One region of the Streptococcus dentapri genome, then DNA from elsewhere that is predicted to be linked to it. Evidence: predicted binding sites of a transcription regulator. Region 1 holds the regulator's gene; each other region holds the start of a gene.
What was found. Region 1 encodes CtsR, which represses protease genes until heat stress. Its sites were predicted from a motif close to TTGGTCAAAAAAGGTCAAANA; they were not measured.

Region 1 (7,982 bases):
CAAATACTCATTCTTGATCTATTGTGGTATGGTTGCCAAATAGGTTGTACTGCAAGTCGAAGTCAGGAAGAGGCGAAAAAACACAAAGGAGAAACTACTCATGGCAGTAATTTCAATGAAACAACTACTTGAGGCTGGTGTCCACTTCGGTCACCAAACTCGTCGCTGGAATCCCAAGATGGCTAAGTACATCTTTACAGAACGTAATGGCATCCACGTTATTGACCTTCAACAAACTGTAAAATTGGCTGATCAGGCTTACGACTTCATTCGTGATGCCGCAGCAAACGATGCAGTCATTCTTTTTGTTGGTACTAAAAAGCAAGCCGCTGAAGCTATCTCTGAAGAAGCTATCCGCGCTGGTCAGTACTATATCAACCATCGTTGGTTGGGTGGTACGCTTACAAACTGGGATACAATCCAAAAACGTATTGCACGCCTCAAAGAAATCAAACGTATGGAAGAAGAGGGAACATTTGAAGTCCTTCCTAAGAAAGAAGTTGCTCTGCTCAACAAACAACGTGCACGCCTTGAAAAATTCTTGGGTGGTATCGAAGATATGCCTCGCATCCCAGATGTAATGTACGTTGTTGACCCTCATAAAGAACAAATCGCTGTTAAAGAAGCTAAAAAATTGGGTATTCCAGTTGTAGCTATGGTTGATACTAATACAGATCCAGATGATATTGATGTTATTATCCCAGCAAACGATGATGCTATCCGCGCTGTTAAATTAATCACTTCCAAATTGGCTGATGCTATCATCGAAGGGAAACAAGGTGAAGATAATTCAATTGAAGAAGAATTAGCAGCTAGCGAAAATTCAACTGAATCTATTGAAGAAATTGTTGAAGTTGTCGAAGGCGATAACAACTAAGATTTAAGTCATCTTACATTTAAAGAGGGCAGAGCCTTCCTGCTCGCTCTCTTATTTTGTTGCTAAAGTTTATTTTTGCTCTGATGCAGGTTTCTGTGTCGAGAGTCCCATTATTTTAAGTTAAAGGAGAATAAAAATGGCAGAAATTACAGCTAAGCTTGTAAAAGAATTGCGTGAAAAATCTGGTGCTGGCGTTATGGACGCTAAGAAAGCATTGGTGGAAACTGATGGAGATATTGATAAAGCTGTTGAATTGCTTCGCGAAAAAGGTATGGCTAAGGCTGCTAAGAAGGCTGACCGTGTCGCTGCCGAAGGTTTGACAGGAGTTTATGTAGCAGGAAATCTTGCTGCTGTGGTTGAAGTAAACGCAGAGACAGACTTTGTTGCTAAAAATGCTCAATTTGTCGACTTGGTAAATGAAACAGCTAAGGTTGTTGCTGAGGGTAAGCCTGCTAACAATGAAGAAGCGCTTGCTTTGACAATGCCTTCTGGTGAAACACTTGAAGCAGCTTATGTTAATGCAACAGCCACAATTGGGGAAAAAATTTCCTTCCGCCGTTTCCAAGTTCTTGAAAAGACAGATGATCAAGTATTTGGGGCTTATCAGCACAATGGTGGTCGTATCGGTGTTATTACAGTCATTGAGGGTGGAGATGAGACATTGGCTAAACAAATCTCTATGCACATCGCGGCTATGAATCCTAAAGTTCTATCCTACTCTGAATTAGATGAACAATTCGTTAAAGATGAATTGGCGCAATTGAACCACAAAATTGAACAAGATAACGAGAGCCGTGCTATGGTTAACAAGCCAGCTCTACCTCTCTTGCAATATGGTTCTAAGAGTCAGCTGACAGATGCAGTCATCGCTCAAGCGCAAGAAGATATCAAGGCTGAATTAAAAGCCGAAGGTAAGCCAGAAAAGATCTGGGATAAGATCATCCCTGGCAAAATGGATCGCTTCATGCTTGACAACACAAAGGTAGACCAAGATTACACCTTGCTTGCACAAGTCTATATCATGGACGATAGCAAGACAGTTGAAGCTTATTTGGAATCAGTGAATGCCAAGGTTGTTGCTTTTGCTCGCTTTGAAGTTGGTGAAGGGATTGAAAAAGCATCTAATGATTTTGAAAATGAAGTTGCTGCAACAATGGCAGCTGCATTGAATAACTAGTTCTTGAACAGAGAGTGAGATAAGAAACCAAAAATTTTCGATTTTTTGGTTTCTATTTCACTCTTTTTGTTACCTAAATTTTACATGACTTGAGGATATAAAAACACTTAAAACTTTTCAAAATTCTCCTTTTAAGGTATAATAGTCAAAGTTAGTCAAAGATAGGAAGATGTGCTATGCCCATAAAAAATACTTCAGACAGTATTGAAGAATACATCAAAAACATTTTAGCTCAGTCAGGAATAGTTGAGCTAAAACGCTCACATTTAGCTCATTCTTTTGATGTTGTACCTAGTCAGATCAACTATGTTATTAAAACCCGTTTTACTGAAAGTCGGGGTTATGTAGTTGAGAGTAAGCGTGGAGGTGGTGGCTACATCCGCATCGCTAAGGTTGCTTTCTCAGATAAGCATCACCTTTTGGGAGCTTTGGCCAACTCAATTGAAGAAAATATCAGTGAACAAGTTTTCGACGATTTAATTCAACAACTTTATGAACAAGAAATTATCAGTGAACGTGAGGGAAATATTATTCTAGCATCAGCCTCAGATGATGTTCTAGGAGAAGATGCTACCCGAACCCGTGCCCGAATGTTGCGAAAAATAATTCAACGACTAGATAGAAAGGGAAATCCAAATGATTGATTATTCCCCTAAAATGCAGGAGATATTCAGCCGCGCTCAGTATCAGGCGGCGCGTTTTCAAAGTCAGTTTTTAGAGACCTGGCACGTTCTTTTAGCAATGGTGGATATTGATGAAACCGTAGCCCATCTCACTTTTTCGGATTTTGCGGATCAACATGATTTAGATGAGTATGAAGATGCGGCTATCTTGGTGATACGTCGCAAACCTTTGAAAACAGTAAATGTTGAGCGACGACTTCCTGATTCTTTGGGCTTGACACGAGTCTTAGCCTATGCAGAGCGTATTGCAGGAGCTGTTAAAGCTCAGGAAATTGGTAGTGAGCATGTCTTAATGGCTATTCTATTTATCAGAGATAATCTAGCAGCTCGTATTTTAGAACAAATTGGTTTTCATTTTCAAGATGAAGGCGATGATAAGTTGCGGCTCATAGATTTACGCAAGGTTTTGGAGCGCTATGCTGGTTTTTCAAAGGAGGATGTCAAAGCTATATTTGACTTAGCCAAGCCCAATAAAAAAACTGCTGGTAATTTCACTGATATGGTGAAGCCACAGCCTACTGCAGGAGATCTCGAAGATTTCACTCGTGATTTGACCGCCTTAGCTGTTCAGGGTAAGTTGGAAAAGGTTGTGGGGCGTGAGGAAGAGGTGACTCGTATCTTGCAGATTCTCAGCCGTAAAACCAAGAATAATCCAGTTCTGGTGGGGGATGCTGGTGTTGGTAAAACTGCTCTAGCTTACGGCCTAGCTCAGCGCATCGCCGACGGAGAAGTACCTTATGAATTAGCTGATTTTCGTATTTTGGAATTAGATATGATGTCGGTAGTAGCGGGGACTCGTTTTCGTGGGGATTTCGAAGAGCGTATGAATCAGATTATTGATGATATCGAGGTAGATGGTCATATCATCCTCTTTGTTGATGAGGTTCATACCATTATGGGCTCTGGCAGTGGTATTGACAGCACCTTAGATGCCGCCAATATCTTGAAACCTGCCCTTTCTCGTGGGACTCTGCACATGATTGGGGCAACAACTCAGGAAGAATATTCTAAGCATATTGAAAAAGATGCTGCCCTTTCTCGCCGTTTTGCCCGTGTTCTGATTGAAGAGCCAACGGTTGATGAAGCCTATCAGATTTTACTCGGCTTAAAATCCAGCTATGAGAACTACCATAATGTTAGTATTTCAGACCAAGCTGCTCTTACAGCAGTCAAAGCAGCCCATCGCTATTTGACCAGTAAAAAATTGCCAGACTCTGCGATTGACTTATTAGATGAAGCTAGTGCTATGGTACAAAATACAGTTAAAAAGTCAGCGCCAGCCTACTTGAGCGAAGCTGATGAAGCTTTGCTAGCAGGGAATATCAAAGCTGTAGGTCCTCTTCTTGCCAAAGAATCGCACATTAAGGTTAGAAAACCCGTACCTGTAACGGCTGATAATATCATGTACACCTTGAGTAAGCTATCTGGTATCCCAGTAGAGAAGATGACTCAGGCTGATAATCAGCGCTATCTCAATTTGGAAAAAGAACTACATAAGCGTGTTATTGGTCAGGACGATGCAGTATCAGCGGTAGCTCGAGCTATTCGTCGCAACCAATCTGGTATTCGTACAGGTAAACGTCCAATTGGTTCCTTCATGTTTTTGGGGCCGACAGGTGTCGGCAAAACGGAATTGGCCAAGGCTTTGGCTGAACTGCTCTTTGATGATGAATCCGCTCTAATTCGCTTCGATATGTCTGAATATATGGAAAAATTTGCGGCTAGTCGTCTCAATGGAGCTCCTCCAGGCTATGTGGGTTACGAAGAGGGTGGGGAACTGACCGAAAAAGTCCGTAACAAGCCTTACTCTGTTCTGCTCTTTGATGAGGTGGAAAAAGCCCATCCCGATATCTTTAATATCTTGTTACAGGTACTCGATGATGGGGTGCTAACTGATAGTCGTGGGCGTAAGGTAGATTTTTCTAATACTCTAATCATTATGACCAGTAATGTGGGAGCGACGGCTCTACGTGATGATAAGACGGTTGGGTTTGGTGCCAAAGACCTGAGTCAAGACTATGACGCTATGCAGTCACGTATTTTAGAAGAGCTCAAAAAGACCTATAGACCTGAATTTATCAATCGAATTGATGAGAAGATTGTTTTCCACAGTTTAACTCCTGAAAATATGTGTGGGGTTGTTAAATTGATGGTTAAACCTTTGGAAAAAACATTGGCTGATAAGGGAATAACGCTCAAAATACAACCAGCGGCTCTCAAGCATTTAGCCGAAAATGGTTACGATCCTGAGATGGGAGCGCGGCCGTTGCGTCGCAGGATCCAAACCGAGGTTGAAGATAAGTTATCCGAATTACTACTATCAGGAGAATTAACAGCAGGTGAAACTATCAAAATTGGTAGTCTTGCTGGCAGACTCAAATTTACAGTAGTTTAAAATAAAGCCCCATCTAGGTAAATCTACCTGGATGGGGCTTTATTCGTTGTTAACTAGGGACACTATCAAAAATATCTTTAACCTCAGCTACAGTAACTGCTCGGGAGACTGCTCCACGAATTTTAGCCGCACCAGAGGTACCGCGTAGATAATAGGGGGCTAAGCCACGGAATTCACGTACCGCAATACTCTCTCCCTTAAGATTGACTAGTCGTGTTAGATGCTCAAATGCAACAGCCAATTTTTCATCAAAGGTTAGATTAGGCAGGATCTTCCCTGTCTCAAAGAAGTGATTGATCTGTGTGAAAAGATAAGGATTATTAAGAGCTCCGCGACCAATCATAACCGCATCAGTTCCCACTTCTTCAATCATAAACTTAGCGTCTTGAACAGTCTTGACATCACCATTACCAATGAAAGGAATGCTTTTGATTTCCTTAGCCACACGCGCCAAGGTTTCATGATCACAGCTACCTGTATACATCTGTTCGCGGGTCCGTCCGTGCATAGCAAGGGCGGCCACCCCGGCTGATTCAGCTGCTAAGGCATTCTCGACGGCCAATGAGCTATCGGCCCAGCCTGTCCGCATTTTTACAGTTAAAGGAATCTCAAGAACGGATTTAACTGTTTTGACAACCTGATAAATTTTTTCAGGATCCTTTAGCCACATAGCTCCAGCTTCATTCTTTACGACTTTATTCACAGGGCAGCCCATATTGATATCAACAAGATCCGTTTTGGTATTCTCCTGGATAAATTCGGCAGCACGTGCTAAACTGTTTCCATCGCTACCGAAAAGCTGGATAGAAACAGGATGCTCACCTTCATCAATATGAAGCATGTGTAAGGTTTTTTCGTTATTGTACTGGATCCCCTTGTCAGATACCATTTCCATAACGACAAGTCCGGCTCCGAATTCTTTGGCAATGGTTCGAAAAGCAGAATTGGTTACACCTGCCATGGGAGCTAGGACAGTGCGGTGGGGGATTTCGATATTTCCAATCATGAATGATGAATTAAGCTTTGTCACTGATGATTTCCTCCAGATCTTTTTCATTAAAGGTATAGGCTTTGCCACAGAATTGGCAAATGATTTCAGCTCCCTGGTCTTCTTCCTTCATGGCTTCAAGCTCTTCAAGGGCTAAGGTTCTGAGAGCCTCTGTGAAGCGTTCACGTGTGCAGTCACAGGCAAAGCTGAGTTCTTCTTCAGATAATATCTTATAAGCCTCTTCAGCATAAATTGCTTCAATCAAAGCTTGGGTAGGATTTTCAGCTTCCAGCAGTGTCGAGATTGCTGGCATGTTTTGTATGCGTTTTTCAAAACGTCTAATCTCTGTCTCGTCAGCCTCTGGTAGAGCCTGTAGCATGAAACCACCGGCAACCTTAACCTTATCGTCTTGATCAAGCAGGACGTTGAGGCCAACAGCGCAAGGAATTTGCTCACTTTCGCTTAAAAAATAAGTAAAATCTTCTCCAATTTCGCCTGAGACTAGAGGAGTTGTAGATGTATAGGGGCGACCAATTCCATAGTCAATGATTGCCACAAATTGCCCTTGTCCCATGAAGGGTCCAACTAAGACTTCACCGCTGGCCGTTTTTTTAATATCCACTCCGGAGTTTTGAATATAGCCCTTGACGTGTCCAGCTGTATCGGCAACCGAAATAATATGACCAAAAGAACCATTACCGATAATTTTAAGGGTGACTTTAGACTTACCTTTTTGATTGGCAGCTAAGATTTGGTTGGCAATCAAAGTTCGGCCGAGCGCCACTGTTGATGATGATAGGGTTTGATGCTTTTCTTGAGATGTTCGGACAGTTTGAGTGCTATCCAACACATAAGCCCGGAAGGAACCGGACTTCGCAATTGTTTTGATGAGTTTATCCATAGTGTATTTATTATAGCATAAAAGCTTAAGATGAATATAGCTGGTGAATTAAAAAGGTCGATGGCTCAATTTATTGAGATACAATCATTAAGCTTGGAGCGATTTTTTGATAGTAGGCATTCAAAGAAGAAATCACCAATGATAAGTAAAAGTTTTCTTGCCTCCCCTCCTAAAATTTGATATAGTAATGGCTAAAGACATATTGGAGGGACAAGAATGCCAGCTATAGCTATTTTACTTATATTCCTTTTAGGGATGTTCTTTATGAATTCCCGTGCTCAAAAGAAACAGGCTGCTGCTCGTACCAAGCGTATGAATAGCCTTGTAAAAGGAGCAGAGGTTGAGACCATCGGAGGTTTGATTGCGATTGTTGACGAAGTGGATCATGATAATAATCGTATCACTTTGGATGCTGATGGCGTTTATTTAACGTTTGACTTAGAGCGCTCAATCTTGAATATCCTTTCTTCGCCGGCGTCAGAAACTAAAGCAGTTGACAGCTTGACGACTGAAGAAACAGAGCCAGCTCAAGACAAGGCTGAAGAAGCTGAATCTTCAGAGTCGGCTATCGAGGAATAATATTGGAAAAGGGCTGGGACATTCAGCCTTTTTCCAATACTTAAATATTTAGGCGGGTTAAGATTTTCTATCTTTTTTTCTTAGCTTTTTATCTTTGGCTTTAGTGGTGGCTAAAGGTGCAAAGTTGCTGGATTTATGGTAGACTATTAAAGAGTATAGCAATAGGAAGTACTATGTTTAAATTTAGAAAAAAAGAGCAGGCATTGAGCCTAGGAACAATTCCCAAGCATATTGGTATTATAATGGACGGCAATGGTCGCTGGGCTAAGAAACATCTACAACCACGTGTTATGGGACACAAGGCTGGAATGGATGCTCTGCAGAAGGTAACGATTAAAGCCTCTGAACTGGGCGTTAAGGTTTTAACCGTTTATGCTTTTTC
Region 2 (7,982 bases), on a different contig from region 1:
TCGATAATACCGTCGAAGCGGTTCATAAATTCTGGGCTGAAGAAATTACTTAGCTCACCAAGAACAGAGTTGGTACGACCTTCACGGACTGCCCCGAAACCAACTGATGCTTCTGCCTTGCCGGTACCAGCATTTGAGGTCATAATGATAATGGTATCTTTGAAGCTGACAGTACGCCCCTGCCCATCAGTCAAGCGACCATCATCAAGAACCTGCAAGAACATGTGCATAACATCTGGATGGGCTTTTTCAACTTCATCCAAGAGGATGAGCGAATATGGATTACGGCGAACCTGCTCGGTCAACTGACCGGCTTCTTCATAGCCGACATATCCTGGAGGGGCACCAACTAGCTTAGCAACCGCGTGCTTTTCCATGTATTCAGACATGTCAAAGCGAATCATGTTATCGGCTGAACCAAAGAGCTCGATAGCTAACTGTTTGGAAAGTTCCGTTTTACCGACACCGGTAGGACCAACAAAGAGGAAGCTACCGATTGGCCGGTTAGGTGCACCGAGGCCAACACGGTTACGGCGAATGGCCTTGGCAATCTTATCAACGGCTGCATCTTGGCCGATGACATGAGCCTTGAGGTCATCGGCCAGATGGATCAGTTGTGATTGCTCCTTTTCTTTCAAATCACCGACTGGAATATTGGTTTTTTCTTCTACGATGGCTTCAATATTTTTTTCGGTAATTATAGGAATTTCTTGTTCGGTCAGTTGCTGGGACTGCATTTCCTTAAATTTAGCAATTTGATCGCGGAAATAAGCAGCTTTTTCAAAGTCTTCTTCTCGTGTTGCCTGAGCTTTGAGATTTTCAGCTTCAATCAGCCGCTTATCAATCTCTTTAGGATCCACAAAATTTAAGGTCAGATTCATCCGAGAACCAGCTTCGTCTAGTAGATCGATGGCCTTGTCAGGCAAGAATCGATCTTGAATGTAACGGTTGGAAAGAATTGCAGCGGCTTCAATAGCTTCATCAGTATATTTAACATGGTGGTAGTCCTGATATTTAGGTTGAATACCATGTAAAATAGTGATTGTTTCTTCAACAGAAGGCTCATCAACCTTAACCGGTTGCATCCGACGTTCTAAGGCGGCATCTTTTTCAATGATGCGGTATTCATTGAGCGTAGTAGCACCGACTAATTGTAGTTCGCCACGAGCGAGGGCTGGTTTTAAAATGTTACCTGCATCCATGCTGCCATCTGTTGTACCACCGGCACCGACGATTTCATGGATTTCATCAATAAAGAGAATAACATCTTGACGTTGACGAATTTCTTCCATCAATTTTTGCATGCGTTCTTCAAACTGGCCACGGATACCTGTACCTTGAACCAAGCTGACGACATCCAGACGAATGACTTGCTTGTCCTGCAATTTTTGTGGAACATTGCCGTCAACAATCTTTTGGGCTAGACCTTCAACAACAGCTGTTTTACCAACACCAGGCTCACCGATGAGGACAGGATTGTTTTTGGTTCTACGGTTCAGGATTTCAATGACTCGAACGATTTCTTGATCGCGACCGATAACAGGGTCGATATCCCCACGGCGGGCAATATCGGTGATATTGATACCGAACTCCTCTAAGAGGCCTTGTGGCTGCTGTGGAGCTTGTTGTTCGGGATTGCGACGACGATTGTTACCGCCACCATTATTACCCATATCTCCACCGTTGTGGCCGGCTTGTGTTTGGGGGGAGTTTGGGAGATCTTGATTAAAGGCTCGGAAATTATTCAAATCACCAAAGAAATCATCAAAAAATGAGTCCATTGATTGATTGGTTTGAGTATTATTGAGCAAATTTTCAGGATCTGCTTTCATAATTTGATAGCAATTTTGGCAGAGATCAATTTGTTTTTGCTGCCCATTGACATTTGTATAGAGATGTATGCTTGCATCATTTAGCTTACAATTTTGACATAACATAGGAAAACCTCCAATCTTGACTTATTGACCTATAGTCAATAAAGGTCAAAGTCTATGATGTTATTATAACACTCATACTATAGAAATCAAGTAAAAAGATTGACATTTTAGCAGAAAGAAGAAGAGAGTGCTAATAGAAGTGTTTTTTTGAATAAAATACAGATTATTCTTGACAATTTGATAAAATATTATAGAATAACTGTATAAAAATACAGGAAACAGAGGAAATTTATGGTCAAATCATTTTTAAAAGAGATAGATTTTACGAAGAAGGACTTGTTGAATTTGCTTGCTTTATCAGCTAAGTTCAAGCAATTAAAAAAGGATAAGGTAGCTCATAAATATTTAGAAGGAAAGAATATTGCCCTAATTTTTGAAAAAACGTCAACTCGTACTCGCTCTGCCTTTACTGTGGCTGGCCAAGATCTGGGGATGAATGTCACCTATCTTGGGGCGGGGGAAATACAGCTGGGTAAAAAAGAATCAATAGTAGATACAGCCAAGGTTTTAGGTAGCATGTTTGATGGTATTGAGTACCGCGGTTTTAAACAGGAAGATGTGGAAATTCTGAGCAAATACTCAGGGGTTCCGGTTTGGAACGGTTTGACGGATACTTGGCATCCTACTCAGATGATTGCTGATTTTCTTACCTTGACCGAGGTATTTGGTAGTCTGGATGATCTTAGTATTGCCTATATTGGTGACGGTCGTAATAATATGGCCAATTCGCTCTTAGTAACTTCGGCCATACTTGGGGTAAACTGCACCATCATTGCACCAAAAAGTCTGCAGCCCCAGAAAGATATTGTTGATCTAGCTCATCAGCATAATACTGGTGCTAGTTTAACCATTACCGATGATATTGCAGGCGTTAAAGGGGTCAACATGATCTATACAGATGTCTGGGTGTCTATGGGAGAAGGAGTTGACTTTAAAGAGCGCATAGATTTACTCCTACCTTATCAGATCAATCAAAATCTGATTAGTTTAACCGGCAATCCTGATGTGATTGTTATGCACTGTCTTCCAGCTTTTCATGATTTGAATACCGAAATTGGTAAAGACATTTATGAGAAATACGGTTATAGCGAATTGGAGATAACAGATGAAGTCTTCCAAAAATACAGTTCAATCATTTTTCAGGAAGCAGAGAACCGTATGCATTCTATCAAGGCCATTATGTACAATTCCTTCCAAGAGGAATAATTTAGAAAATAGAGCAATTTATGGCTTTCATCTATACCATTTTCTTACTTTATGATAAAATAAGGATGATTAAAACATTATAGGAGAAACTAACATGGAGTCACATTTGGTGAGAATCATTAACCGTCTTGAGTTAATGACAACAGACGAAGGCAATTTAAAACGCAATTTTGAGCGTGATGGAGTTGTTGTCGCTGAAGTTTCGTTTGCTAACGATCCTGAAAATGGTCCAGTGTTTACCTTGCGTGATGTTCAATCTCGTGAAACCTACACTTTTGACAGTATTGATTTGATTGCTATGGAAATTTACGATCTTCTTTACTAATAAAGACGCCGAGCTATTGCTTAGCTCGGCGTTTATTTATATGGTTTAGCTCAGTAAGCGTTTTTAACTAATTAGTTTTGTCTATGACAGTGGAATCTTTTATTATAAATTGGATTTGTATTATTATGCATTTTTTGCTATAATAAACAAGAATTATTTTAAGGAGAAAACTAGTGGATTTTTCATTTTTACCTAAATATTGGGGTTACTTTAACTATGGTGTTATTGTTACTATCATGATTTCACTCTGTGTGGTCTTTTTTGGGACAATTTTGGGAATTCTGGTAGCCCTAGCAAAACGTTCTAATATCAAGGTTTTAGATTGGTTGGTTAGACTGTACGTATGGATCTTCCGAGGAACACCTATGGTGGTTCAGATTATGATTGCCTTTTTATGGATGGATTTTACTGATGCGCCAGTCATCGGTTTTGGGACTGTTGATTTAGACTTTTCTCGTTTGCTTCCAGGAGTTATTATTCTATCTTTGAATAGTGGTGCTTATATTTCCGAAATTGTTCGCGCAGGAATTGAAGCTGTTCCCAAGGGACAGACAGAAGCCGCTTATTCTTTAGGAATCAAACCTTTTAAGACCATGCGTTATGTTGTTCTTCCACAAGCTTTCAAAAATATTTTACCAGCTCTGGGTAATGAATTTATTACAATCATCAAGGATAGTTCTCTGCTTCAAACAATTGGAATTATGGAACTCTGGAACGGTGCCCAAACGGTCTTGACAACAACTTATATTCCATTAGAACCACTCTTGTTCGCAGCGTTCTACTACCTCATGTTGACGACTATTTTAACCGGTGGTCAAAAGCTACTTGAGAATCATCTTGGGAAAGGACAAAAATAATGACAGATACAATGATTAGTATTAAAAATCTGCATAAATATTTTGGTAAAAATGAAGTTCTCAAAGGAATTGATTTAGATATTCAAAAAGGAGAAGTCGTTGCCATCATCGGTCCTTCAGGATCTGGTAAATCGACCTTCCTGCGCGCTATGAATTTGCTGGAAGTTCCCACTAAGGGGACCATCAGTTTTGAAGGTGTTGATATCACAGATAAGAAAAATGATATTTTCAAAATGCGCGAAAAGATGGGGATGGTTTTCCAACAATTCAATCTTTTTCCTAATATGACTGTTTTAGAGAATATTACCTTATCTCCCATCAAGGTCAAGGGGATGTCAAAAGCTCAGGCTGAGAAAAAGGCCTATTCGCTCCTAGAAAAAGTGGGCTTGAAAGACAAGGCTAAGACTAATCCAACTAGTCTTTCAGGTGGTCAGCAACAGCGTATCGCCATTGCTCGTGGTTTGGCTATGGATCCGGATGTTCTCTTGTTTGACGAACCTACGTCAGCTCTTGACCCTGAGATGGTTGGAGAAGTTTTGGCTGTTATTCAAGACTTAGCCAAGTCAGGGATGACCATGGTTATTGTAACGCATGAAATGGGCTTCGCTCGTGAAGTAGCTGATCGCGTCATCTTTATGGATGGTGGTGTCATCGTTGAAGAAGGTAGCCCTAAACAGGTCTTTGAAGAGACCAAGGAAGAACGGACTAAAGATTTCTTAGGAAAAGTGCTATAAAAATTTATAGCATTTATGAATTAATTAGATAGATGAAGAGAGTGGGACAAGAAGCCAAAAATTTTCGATTTTTTGGGTTTGGTCTGCTCTTCTTTTTTACATTTTACTTATGGATTGCTTTAGAGAAAAAGGAAAAAATATGACTATATTAATACTCTTATTATTTTGAGCCTAATAGGCCAGATTGTCTATTTGTCAGTTAATAGATCTGTAAAAGAAATAAGCATTATTAATAGTTTGCACAATATTATAGTTATCAACTTGCTAAAAGCACAAGATCATCTTTATTATAGAGATAAGTCAAAGAATCATTCTAATTCAGTTATCAAGGAGATATAAATATAGATATAAGAAGCCAAAACAACTTGGCTTTTTTCATGCCCAAATAACTATTTTTTGGAATGATTCCAATCTTTTAAAATCCCTAAAATTCAGGCCATTTGTGTGCTATAATGAGGGCAAGAGATTCTTAGTAACATCGATTAAAAGGAGATTGCATATTGATTTTACAAGAAGCCAAAACCAATATTCCTTATCAAATTGCTAGTATCAATTTACCAGCAGATAGTGTGCGACATCTTTCAAATCTAGGAGTGAAAATTGGAAGTCATCTTGAGGTCATTTCCAAGACAAAAATGAGCGCTATCATTCTCTTAAAATCGAATCGGCTCGCGCTGGATGCTTCTATTTTGGCTAATATTGATGTTCGTGAAAGTGGAGAAGAAGATCAGGTGCGGGCTCTTCCCTTGTCTGAGCTAGAGGTAGGAGAAGCAGCCTACATTGAGAATATTTATGCCATGAATGAAACCAAGCGTCGTTTGATGGATATGGGGCTGACACGGCATACCAAAATCTACCTAAGAAAAGTAGCTCCTTTAGGTGATCCGATTGAGATTTGTCTACGTGGTTATGAGCTGACTTTGAGAAAATCGGAAGCCCAGATGATTAGTGTTGTTAAAATGGATGACTAGAAAGGAAGCAAAATGACTGAAATAGCCCTTATTGGAAATCCCAACAGTGGAAAAACCAGTTTGTTTAATCTCCTAACTGGTACCAATCAATATGTAGGAAACTGGCCCGGCGTTACGGTTGAACGTAAGAGCGGTCAGGTAAAAAAGCTTAAAGGTGTGAGCGTTCAGGATTTGCCAGGGATTTATTCTCTGTCTCCTTATAGTCCTGAGGAAAAGATAGCGCGTGATTATTTGTTGAGTAATCAGAGTGATGCTATTTTGAATGTTGTTGATGCAACAAATCTGGAGCGCAATCTCTATCTAACGACGCAATTGATTGAAACAGGGATTCCTGTGACTCTTGCTTTGAATATGAGTGATATTCTTAAGCGTCGAGGGAAAGCAATCAGCAGTGAAAAGCTTGCCTATCAGCTAGGAGTTCCAGTTCTTGCCACTAGTGCTTTGAAAAATACCGGTGTTGATAAGGCTGTGAAGAAAGCCAGCCAAACAACCAAAGCTAGTGTTGATCAGATTCAATATCCTACTTATGATGCCAAGTTTGAAGCAGCCCTTGCTCAAATTATTGATGTTTTGGGGCAAACTGTACCAGCTGACTCTAGCCGCTTTTATGCCATTAAGCTCTTTGAACGCGATCGTTTGGTACAAGAAGAGGTAAACCTGTCTTCTTTTCAAGAAAAAGAAATTGATGAGATTATTAAGATTACAGAGGAGGTCTTTACAGAGGACTCTGAATCCATCGTCATCAATCAGCGTTATGCTTTCATTGAACGCGTCAGTCAAATGGCTCAAAGTCAAGAAGATGATTTTAAAATGACCCTGTCTGATAAAATTGATAGGGTGGTGACTAATCGTATTTTAGCCCTACCTATCTTTGCTGCAGTCATGATGATGGTTTATTACCTCTCTATCCAAACTGTAGGAACCATGGGAACGGATTGGGTCAATGATGTCCTCTTTGGTCAATATGTTCCTGATGTTGTTAGGGGGCTCTTGGAAACCTTAAAAGTAGAAGATTGGCTCCAGGCCCTGATAGTGGATGGAATCGTTGCAGGTGTAGGAACTGTCTTAGGCTTTTTACCCCAGATTTTTGTTCTCTTCATCTGTCTGGGAATTTTGGAAGATATTGGTTATATGAGCCGAATTGCCTTTGTGATGGATCGTATTTTCAGGCGTTTTGGTCTGTCTGGCAAATCATTTATTCCTATGCTGATTTCAACCGGCTGTGGGGTTCCTGGAATTATGGCCAGCCGTACTATTGAAAATGAAAGGGATCGTCGAATCACGATTATGACGACGACTTTCATGCCTTGTTCGGCTAAATTATCGATTATCGCCTTGATTGCTGGGGCTTTCTTCCCAGACAATCCCTGGATTGCTCCAAGTACCTATTTCATGGGAATGCTGGCCATCATCTTATCTGGAATTGCCCTGAAGAAAACCTGTTTTTTAGGTGGCTATACTAGTCCCTTTATCATGGAACTACCAAGCTATCATCTGCCCAAAATCAATGCCGTTTTGCGTTATGCTTTTGATAAGGCTAAGAGTTTTGTCAAGCGTGCGGGTACCATCATCTTCAGTTTGACCGTTATCATCTGGTTCATGAGTTCTTATAACTTTATGTTGCAGGCTGTTCCGACAGAAAATAGTATCTTGGCCGATCTCGGTCGGCTCTTGGCTTGGGTATTTATACCGCTTGGTTTCGGAAATTGGGAGGCGACGGTGGCGGCAATCACTGGTCTGGCTGCTAAAGAAACGGTTGTTGCGACCTTCGGAATCCTCTATCATAATCCGAATGCCACTGAAACCAGTCATTCGCTTTGGCTCAGTCTTCAGAGAGATTATACGGCCCTAGCCGCCTACTCCTTTTTGACCTTTAATCTACTCTGTGCTCCTTGTTTTGCTGCTATTGGAGCGATTAGACGTGAAATGGGCAATCTCAAATGGACCTTGCT
Region 3 (7,982 bases), on a different contig from region 1:
TGCAGCTATCGGTATTCTGAAATTGACAGGCGATGAAAAAACGCCTCAAGTTGCCCAATACTATACACCACTGGTAAGTTCTCCAATGGTTAGTGATGAAATCGAACGTCCAGGCCTTGTTAAATTGGGTGATAAATATTATCTTTTTGCAGCCACTCGTCTCAATCACGGAAGTAATAACGATGCTTGGAACAAGGCCAACGATGTCGTTGGTGATAATGTTGTCATGTTGGGTTATGTTTCTGATAGCCTAACTGGTGGTTACAAGCCTTTGAATGGTCATGGTGCTGTATTGACAGCCTCTGTTCCATCTGATTGGCGGACGGCGACTTACTCATATTACGCTGTACCTATTGAAGGCTCTGACGATACCGTGTTGATTACTGCCTATATGACCAACCGTAATGAAGTTGCCGGTAAAGGTAATAATAGTACTTGGGCACCTAGTTTCCTCATGAAGATTATGCCTGATAATACAACCAGAGTGCTGGCTAAAATGACCCAACAAGGGGACTGGATCTGGGATGAAGGTAGTGAGAGTCAAGATATGGTGGGAACGCTGGAAACTGCTCATCTCCCAGGCGAAGATGACGGTTATATTGACTGGAATGTTATTGGTGGTTACGGTCTGAAACCACACGATCCTGCGCCAGATTCAAATAAGAATGATAGTCAAAATCCAGACAAAGATAAGGATGATACCAAAGGAACACCAGAATCTAATATTACAATCAATTATAATATTAACATCTCAGGCAGCGTCAATTTATCTGGACAAGGACTCAAGGATATCATTGCTCAGTTGTTATCTTATACGGCAAAGGTTAGCCAATCCAACAATATTTCAGTTCATGATAACACTGTTAATATTACAGTGAACTATAAGACCGATGATAAAACAAAAGAAAAAACAGCATTAGCTGTTGACAAAGAAGTCAAGAGTCAACCTAAAAAAGATCAGCCAAAAACTTCTGCCAACACTGGATTTTTAGCTGCGGGGCTTTCGTTAGCTTCAATAATGTTCGGTTATCTCAAATTAAAACGTGATTAAGCTAGTCTATTAGTTCTTAAACGCTTAGAAAGTGATCCTCTCTAGGCGTTTTTATATTAGCCTCGAATTTTATAGCATCAATGGATTGGTTAGAAATTTATTTTACTTTTATTATAATTGCTCTTTAAACCAATCAAATTAGCAAGGTTTTGATATAATGGAAAAAATGAATTTAGAAAGAGGGAAAGCTTCTCGAAGCTGATATATTATGGGAAAATTTCAAGTTATTTCACATCCACTGATTCAACACAAACTTTCAATCTTGCGCCGAGAGGATACCTCGACCAAGAATTTTCGTGAATTGGTCAATGAAATTGCCATGCTCATGGGCTATGAAGTGTCGCGTGATCTACCACTGGAAGATGTTGAAATCCAAACGCCAATTACTAAAACAGTACAAAAACAACTGGCCGGTAAAAAATTAGCTATTGTACCAATTCTGCGTGCGGGAATTGGGATGGTCGATGGCTTACTCAGTTTAGCTCCCGCTGCCAAGGTTGGTCATATCGGTATGTATCGTGATGAAGAGACCTTACAACCCGTAGAGTATTTGGTTAAGTTACCAGAAGACATTGACCAACGTCAAATTTTTCTCGTAGATCCTATGTTAGCAACAGGAGGTTCTGCTATTTTAGCTGTGGATTTGCTAAAAAAACGTGGGGCAGCAAATATCAAATTTGTCTCTTTAGTAGCAGCTCCTGAAGGTGTTAAAGCCTTGCAAGAAGCTCATCCAGATATTGATATTTACACAGCAGCTCTGGACGAAAAGCTCAATGAGAACGGCTATATTGTTCCAGGTCTTGGAGATGCGGGCGATCGCCTTTTTGGAACGAAATAGGCAGTAAAGATCAAGTAATAGTTGCAAAATCAGGCCCTCCCATCATTCTCAATCAATTTCTTGCGAGTAAGCAAGTTAATTATTTGACCTTTTTTGACCAAATGATATAATAGAGTTACGATTTAAAAATTAAAGGAGATTATTTATGATTCCAGTAGTTATTGAACAAACCAGCCGTGGTGAGCGTTCTTATGATATTTACTCGCGACTTTTAAAAGACCGTATTGTCATGTTGACGGGCCCGGTTGAAGATAATATGGCGAATTCTGTTATTGCTCAACTCTTATTCTTGGATGCTCAGGATAGCACCAAGGATATCTACCTTTATGTTAATACCCCAGGTGGTTCTGTATCAGCGGGATTGGCCATTGTCGATACCATGAATTTCATTAAATCAGATGTTCAAACTATCGTCATGGGGATGGCGGCTTCGATGGGTACTATCATTGCCTCTAGCGGAGCCAAAGGCAAACGCTTCATGTTGCCACACGCCGAATACATGATTCACCAACCAATGGGTGGTACTGGTGGCGGCACTCAGCAATCAGATATGGCGATTGCAGCGGAGCATCTCTTGAAGACGCGCGAAACCTTGGAACAAATCTTGGCCAAAAATTCAGGACAATCGCTTGAAACCATCCATATTGATGCAGAGCGTGATAATTGGATGTCTGCTCAAGAAACTTTGGACTACGGCTTTATTGATGAAATTATGGAAAATAATGAATTGAAGTAAAGATGATTGCTATCAACTAGTAATCTCAAATAAAAGGGATGGCTTATAGGAGTCACCCCTTTTATTTTTATATGTTATAATAGGAACATGTTAGAAATCAATCGGGATTTGCTTGCTATTGATGATCAAATTGATAGCTTGGTTCGTGCCATCTTAGATACATCGGAAGCTAGAACTTATCGGCAGGCCAAGAACGCTTTGCAGGCTGATCACGCTTTGCAGGCCGATATTGAAGTCTTTCTAAAACTTCAAACGGCCTATGAAGAGCAGCAGGCCTATGCTAAGTTTAGGCCTGACATTGCCCAGTTAAAGCGAAAGTTGCTTGCCCAAAAACGCCAAATTGATATGGCTTTGTCCATGCAAAATTTTAGGCAGGCAGAGGTTGCCTTACAGGAAGTTTTAGCTGATGTGGCGGTGAAAATTTCTCAAGCTATCTCACCGGATATTTTTGTGGATACAGGTCTACCGCTTGCTCCACACAGGCGTCGGCACGGACATGGTGCAGGTGAAAATATTCGAGAGAAAGGATAAGGCTATGTTTACTAAACAAGAGCGAACAGGAATTGCTGTCTATCTCTATTATAATCGGGATGCTAGGAAGTTAAACCGCTACGGTGATATGATCTACCATTCCAGACGCTTGCGTTATGTCTGTCTCTACGTTGACAAAGACAAGTTGAGCGATACAATAGACAATTTAAAAAAATTGAAGTTTGTTAAACGTTTCAGTGTTTCCCCCCTAGATGAGATTGACCAGGATTTTGTTGGGAGTTTATATCGTAAAGAAGTCTGAGGGCTTTTTTTGTGCATAGAAAAATCTTTGTATTTAGTCATAATTATTGATATTGTTGGGGGTTGGTCTAAAGCGTTTTCTGCGAGAATAGACAAGTCAGTCTCCTTGACAATTATCTGATAATTCTGTATTCTATAAAATAGATTTTTAAGAAACTATGACAAAGGAGAATAATCTGATGTACAAAAAGATTATTGCAACTGGGATGGTTCTACTAGCAGCCGTAACTTTAGTCGCTTGTGGAAAATCTCCTGATGTTACAAGCAATGCAACGGGAACTAAGATTGGTGATACCATCAAAATTGGTGTTGATATGGAATTAACAGGTCCAGTATCGGCCTATGGTTCCGCTGAAAATCAAGGCATTAAGTTAGCTGTCAAAGAAATCAACAAAGCCGGTGGTGTTGATGGTAAAAAGCTAGAATTGATCACTAAGGATAATAAATCGGATAATGCTGAGGCTTCAACCGCCGCCACCAATTTAGCTGTCCAAAGTCAGGTCAATGCCATTATTGGCCCTGCGACTTCTGGTGCTGTATCAGCGGCTTCTTTGAACGCTCAAAAAACAGGAGTCCCCCTTCTATCACCTAGTGGGACACAGGATGACCTGACAGTCGATGAAATCAATGGCAAAACCACTGTCAAACAATTTGTCTTTCGGACAACCTTTAAGGACAGCTACCAAGGACAAGTTCTTGCGCAGTATGCCTCAGAAAATATGAAAGCTAATAAGGTTGTTCTTTTTTATGATAATTCCAGTGACTATGCTAAAGGGATTGCTGAAGAATTTAAAAAGACCTATAAGGGCAACATTGTTTCGACTCAGACCTTCGCCGCTAATGATACAGATTTCCAATCGACCTTAACCAAGATCAAAAACCTTGATTATGATGCTATCATTATGCCAGGCTATTACACAGAAACTGGTTTAATTACTAAACAGGCGCGTGATATGGGAATTTCTGCTCCGATTCTTGGTCCTGATGGCTTTAGCGATAAAACCTTCATTGATTTGGCTGGTAAGAAAAATGCAAGCAATGTTTACTATGTATCTGGTTATTCTACTAATACTTCTTTGTCTGCTAAAGCTAACGATTTCATCAAGAACTTTAAGTCAGAGTATGGTAACGAGCCCAACCAGTTCTCAGCCCTATCATACGACTCTGTTTATATGATTGCTGCTGCAGCCAAAGGGGCTGATGATTCTGTTGAATTGGCTGCTAACCTCGCAAAACTTAAAAATTTTGATGGCGTGACTGGTAATATGACGATTGATAAACATCACAATCCGATTAAGTCTGCAGTTATGGTTAAATTGGACAATGGTGCTGAAACGTCTGCGGACACTGTTACTGTCAAAAAGTAGCAGTATAATCATGAGGTGTCATTGTTTTAAGGATTTATAAAACTAGAAAGTTTGGTATTTTATGTTTTTGGAACAACTCCCCCAACAACTAGTTAATGGTATCATCCTGGGAAGTATCTATGCCTTGCTGGCTCTTGGATATACCATGGTTTATGGGATTATTAAACTGATTAACTTTGCCCATGGAGACATCTTTATGATGGGTGCTTTTATCGGTTATTATGCTATCAATGGTCTGCATATGAACTTTTGGCTGGCACTTATCTTGGCTATGGTAGTGACTGCCCTTCTAGGGGTTATAATTGAATTTTTGGCCTATCGTCCTCTGCGTAATTCAACGCGTATTTCTGCCTTGATCACAGCTATTGGAGTCTCTTTCTTGCTTGAATATACCATGGTCTTCTTCTTTGGTTCTAACAAGCGTGCTTTCCCACAAGCTATTAAAATGAGCAGTTTTGATATCGGGCCGGTGACCATTACGAATATTCAACTATTGATTTTAGCGATTGCCCTCGTACTGATGATTGCTTTACAATTGATTGTTAAGAAAACCAAAATGGGGAAGGCTATGCGCGCTGTTTCAGTCGATAGCGATGCTGCTCAATTGATGGGAATCAATGTTAACTCAACTATCAGCTTTACCTTTGCTTTGGGGTCAGCCCTTGCTGGAGCGGCCGGTGTGCTCATTGCTCTCTATTATAATTCAATTGATCCTTTGATGGGTATGATACCAGGTATTAAAGCCTTTGTCGCTGCCGTTCTTGGTGGTATTGGTATTATTCCTGGTGCGGCTATCGGTGGTTTTGTTATCGGTGTCTTGGAGACCCTCTCCAATGCTCTCGGCCTCTCAACCTATCGTGATGCAATCGTCTATGCTGTTTTGATTATCATCCTTTTGGTTCGTCCAGCTGGTATTCTTGGTAAAAACGTGAAAGAGAAGGTGTGAGATATGAGAAAGAATCTAAAATTAAATCTTGCATGGCTTGCTCTTATTGTGCTCATCTATGCTGTTCTTCAGATATTAGCAAGCACTGGTGTTTTGAATCTTTACTATATCCAAATCTTAATGGGAATTGGCATCAGTATCTTGATGGGCTTGGGAACAAATCTGGTTCTCGGTTTCTCAGGACAGTTTACTTTGGGACAGGCTGGTTTCATGGCTATAGGTGCCTATTCTTCCGCTATTATTACTCAGTATTATCCAACCTATGATGGCTTCTACTGGTCAATGTTGCTGGGAGCAGTGATTGCAGCTCTTGTAGCTATTATCTTTGGTGCTCCGACCCTACGGCTAAAAGGAGACTATCTGGCTATCGCTACTCTTGGGATGGCGGAAATCATCCGAATTGTCATCATAAATGGTGGATCTATCACTAATGGTGCAGCAGGTATCACCGGAATTCTCCCTTACACGACTTGGCAAGTCATCTTCCTTTTTGTTGTAGTTATTACTATTTTAGTTTTGAATTTCTTGCGTTCTTCGGCAGGACGTCAAATTATTGCTGTGCGTGAAGATGAAATTGCTGCGGAATCTATGGGGGTTAACCTTACCAATAGGAAAGTTTTCGTCTTTGTTATGGGGGCAGTGATTTCAGCTATTGCTGGTTCACTCTATGTCAGCTATATCGGTACGGTCGTACCAAAAGATTTCACCATCATGAAATCTATTGACTATCTCATCATTGCAGTACTCGGTGGTCTTGGTTCGATCACAGGGACTATTATTGCGGGTGTAGTTCTGGGGATCTTGAATATGTTCCTACAAAACTTCTCGGATCTACGGATGATTCTCTACTCTTTGACCCTAATTTTAGTTATGATTTTCCGTCCAGGTGGTCTATTTGGAACACGAGAATTTACCTTGACTAAATTCTTCAGAAAAAATGAGGAGGGCAAAAACTAATGGCACTTCTTGAAGTTAAAAATTTGACGAAAAACTTTGGCGGTCTAACAGCCGTTGGTGATATTTCCCTTGAACTTAATGAAGGGGAATTGGTTGGTTTAATTGGCCCTAACGGTGCTGGTAAAACAACACTTTTCAATCTCTTGACGGGTGTCTATGAGCCCAGCGAAGGTTCAATCATTCTGGATGGAACCCCGCTCAATGGTAAGACCCCACACAAGATTGCCTTTTTGGGACTTTCCCGGACCTTCCAAAATATCCGTCTCTTCAAAAATATGACTGTCTTAGAAAATGTTTTGATTGGCTTTGGTAATCATCACAGTTCTCATCTATTGGCATCTTTCTTACGTTTGCCAAAATACTATCAGAGTGAAGAGAAATTGAGACGGAAGGCTATGGATCTGTTAAAAATCTTCGATTTAGATGACAGTGCCCAAACCTTGGCTAAAAACCTTCCTTATGGAGAACAGCGCCATCTGGAAATTGTCCGTGCTCTGGCTACGGAGCCCAAAATTCTTTTCCTCGATGAACCAGCTGCTGGGATGAATCCTCAGGAAACATCGGAATTGACTGCTCTGATTCGCAAAATTAAGGAAGAGTTTGACATTACCGTTATCTTGATTGAACATGACATGAGCTTGGTTATGGAAGTTACCGAACGTATCTATGTACTGGAATATGGCCGTTTGATTGCTCATGGTAGTCCAGAGGAAATTAAAGGAAACAAACGTGTTATTGAAGCTTATCTTGGAGGTGAAGCCTAATGTCTATGTTGCAAATTGAAAATCTCTCAGTAAGCTATGGCGCTATTGAAGCCGTTAAAGATGTTAACTTTAGCGTCAATGAAGGTGAGGTAGTGACTCTCATTGGTGCTAATGGCGCTGGTAAAACATCAATTCTGCGAACTATTTCAGGGCTTGTCCGTCCGAGTGCTGGTAAGATTTCCTATTTAGGCAATGAGATTCAAAAAGTGGCCGCACGTAAAATCGTGGCTGATGGTTTAGCTCAAGTACCAGAAGGACGTCATGTCTTTTCAGGACTGACTGTTCTGGAAAACTTGGAAATGGGAGCTTTTTTGAATAACGATAAGGACATGAATCAAGCCAATCTAAAAAAAGTCTTTGATCGTTTCCCGCGTCTTGAGGAGCGCAAAAATCAAGATGCAGCCACCCTTTCGGGTGGTGAGCAGCAGATGTTGGCTATGGGTCGCGCGCTCATGAGTCAACCAAAGCTTCTCTTATTGGATGAGCCGTCTATGGGTTTGGCGCCAATCTTTATTCAAGAAATTTTTGATA

Region 2: a site for CtsR is predicted at 1,969-1,989, ahead of ACFOSE_RS07805 (ATP-dependent Clp protease ATP-binding subunit). Genes of this name have one in related genera too.
Region 3: a site for CtsR is predicted at 1,970-1,990, ahead of ACFOSE_RS03190 (ATP-dependent Clp protease proteolytic subunit). Genes of this name have one in related genera too.

What each region holds. Positions count from the first base shown of each region.
Region 1 is NZ_JBHSAC010000074.1:16,665-24,646, forward strand. It holds gene rpsB (30S ribosomal protein S2) at 101-877, shown strand; gene tsf (translation elongation factor Ts) at 1,014-2,054, shown strand; gene ACFOSE_RS08755 (CtsR family transcriptional regulator) at 2,231-2,698, shown strand; gene ACFOSE_RS08760 (ATP-dependent Clp protease ATP-binding subunit) at 2,691-5,132, shown strand; gene dusB (tRNA dihydrouridine synthase DusB) at 5,182-6,162, opposite strand; gene hslO (Hsp33 family molecular chaperone HslO) at 6,149-7,021, opposite strand; gene ACFOSE_RS08775 (preprotein translocase subunit YajC) at 7,286-7,600, shown strand; gene ACFOSE_RS08780 (isoprenyl transferase) at 7,774-7,982, shown strand, end outside.
Region 2 is NZ_JBHSAC010000065.1:1,386-9,367, forward strand. It holds gene ACFOSE_RS07805 (ATP-dependent Clp protease ATP-binding subunit) at 1-1,937, opposite strand, end outside; gene argF (ornithine carbamoyltransferase) at 2,169-3,143, shown strand; gene ACFOSE_RS07815 (DUF1797 family protein) at 3,238-3,468, shown strand; gene ACFOSE_RS07820 (amino acid ABC transporter permease) at 3,642-4,325, shown strand; gene ACFOSE_RS07825 (amino acid ABC transporter ATP-binding protein) at 4,325-5,059, shown strand; gene ACFOSE_RS07830 (ferrous iron transport protein A) at 5,560-6,030, shown strand; gene feoB (ferrous iron transport protein B) at 6,043-7,982, shown strand, end outside.
Region 3 is NZ_JBHSAC010000028.1:3,718-11,699, forward strand. It holds gene ACFOSE_RS03180 (glycoside hydrolase family 68 protein) at 1-1,051, shown strand, start outside; gene upp (uracil phosphoribosyltransferase) at 1,260-1,889, shown strand; gene ACFOSE_RS03190 (ATP-dependent Clp protease proteolytic subunit) at 2,035-2,625, shown strand; gene ACFOSE_RS03195 (YlbF family regulator) at 2,713-3,156, shown strand; gene ACFOSE_RS03200 (DUF2129 domain-containing protein) at 3,161-3,418, shown strand; gene ACFOSE_RS03205 (ABC transporter substrate-binding protein) at 3,597-4,784, shown strand; gene ACFOSE_RS03210 (branched-chain amino acid ABC transporter permease) at 4,846-5,730, shown strand; gene ACFOSE_RS03215 (branched-chain amino acid ABC transporter permease) at 5,734-6,687, shown strand; gene ACFOSE_RS03220 (ABC transporter ATP-binding protein) at 6,687-7,451, shown strand; gene ACFOSE_RS03225 (ABC transporter ATP-binding protein) at 7,451-7,982, shown strand, end outside.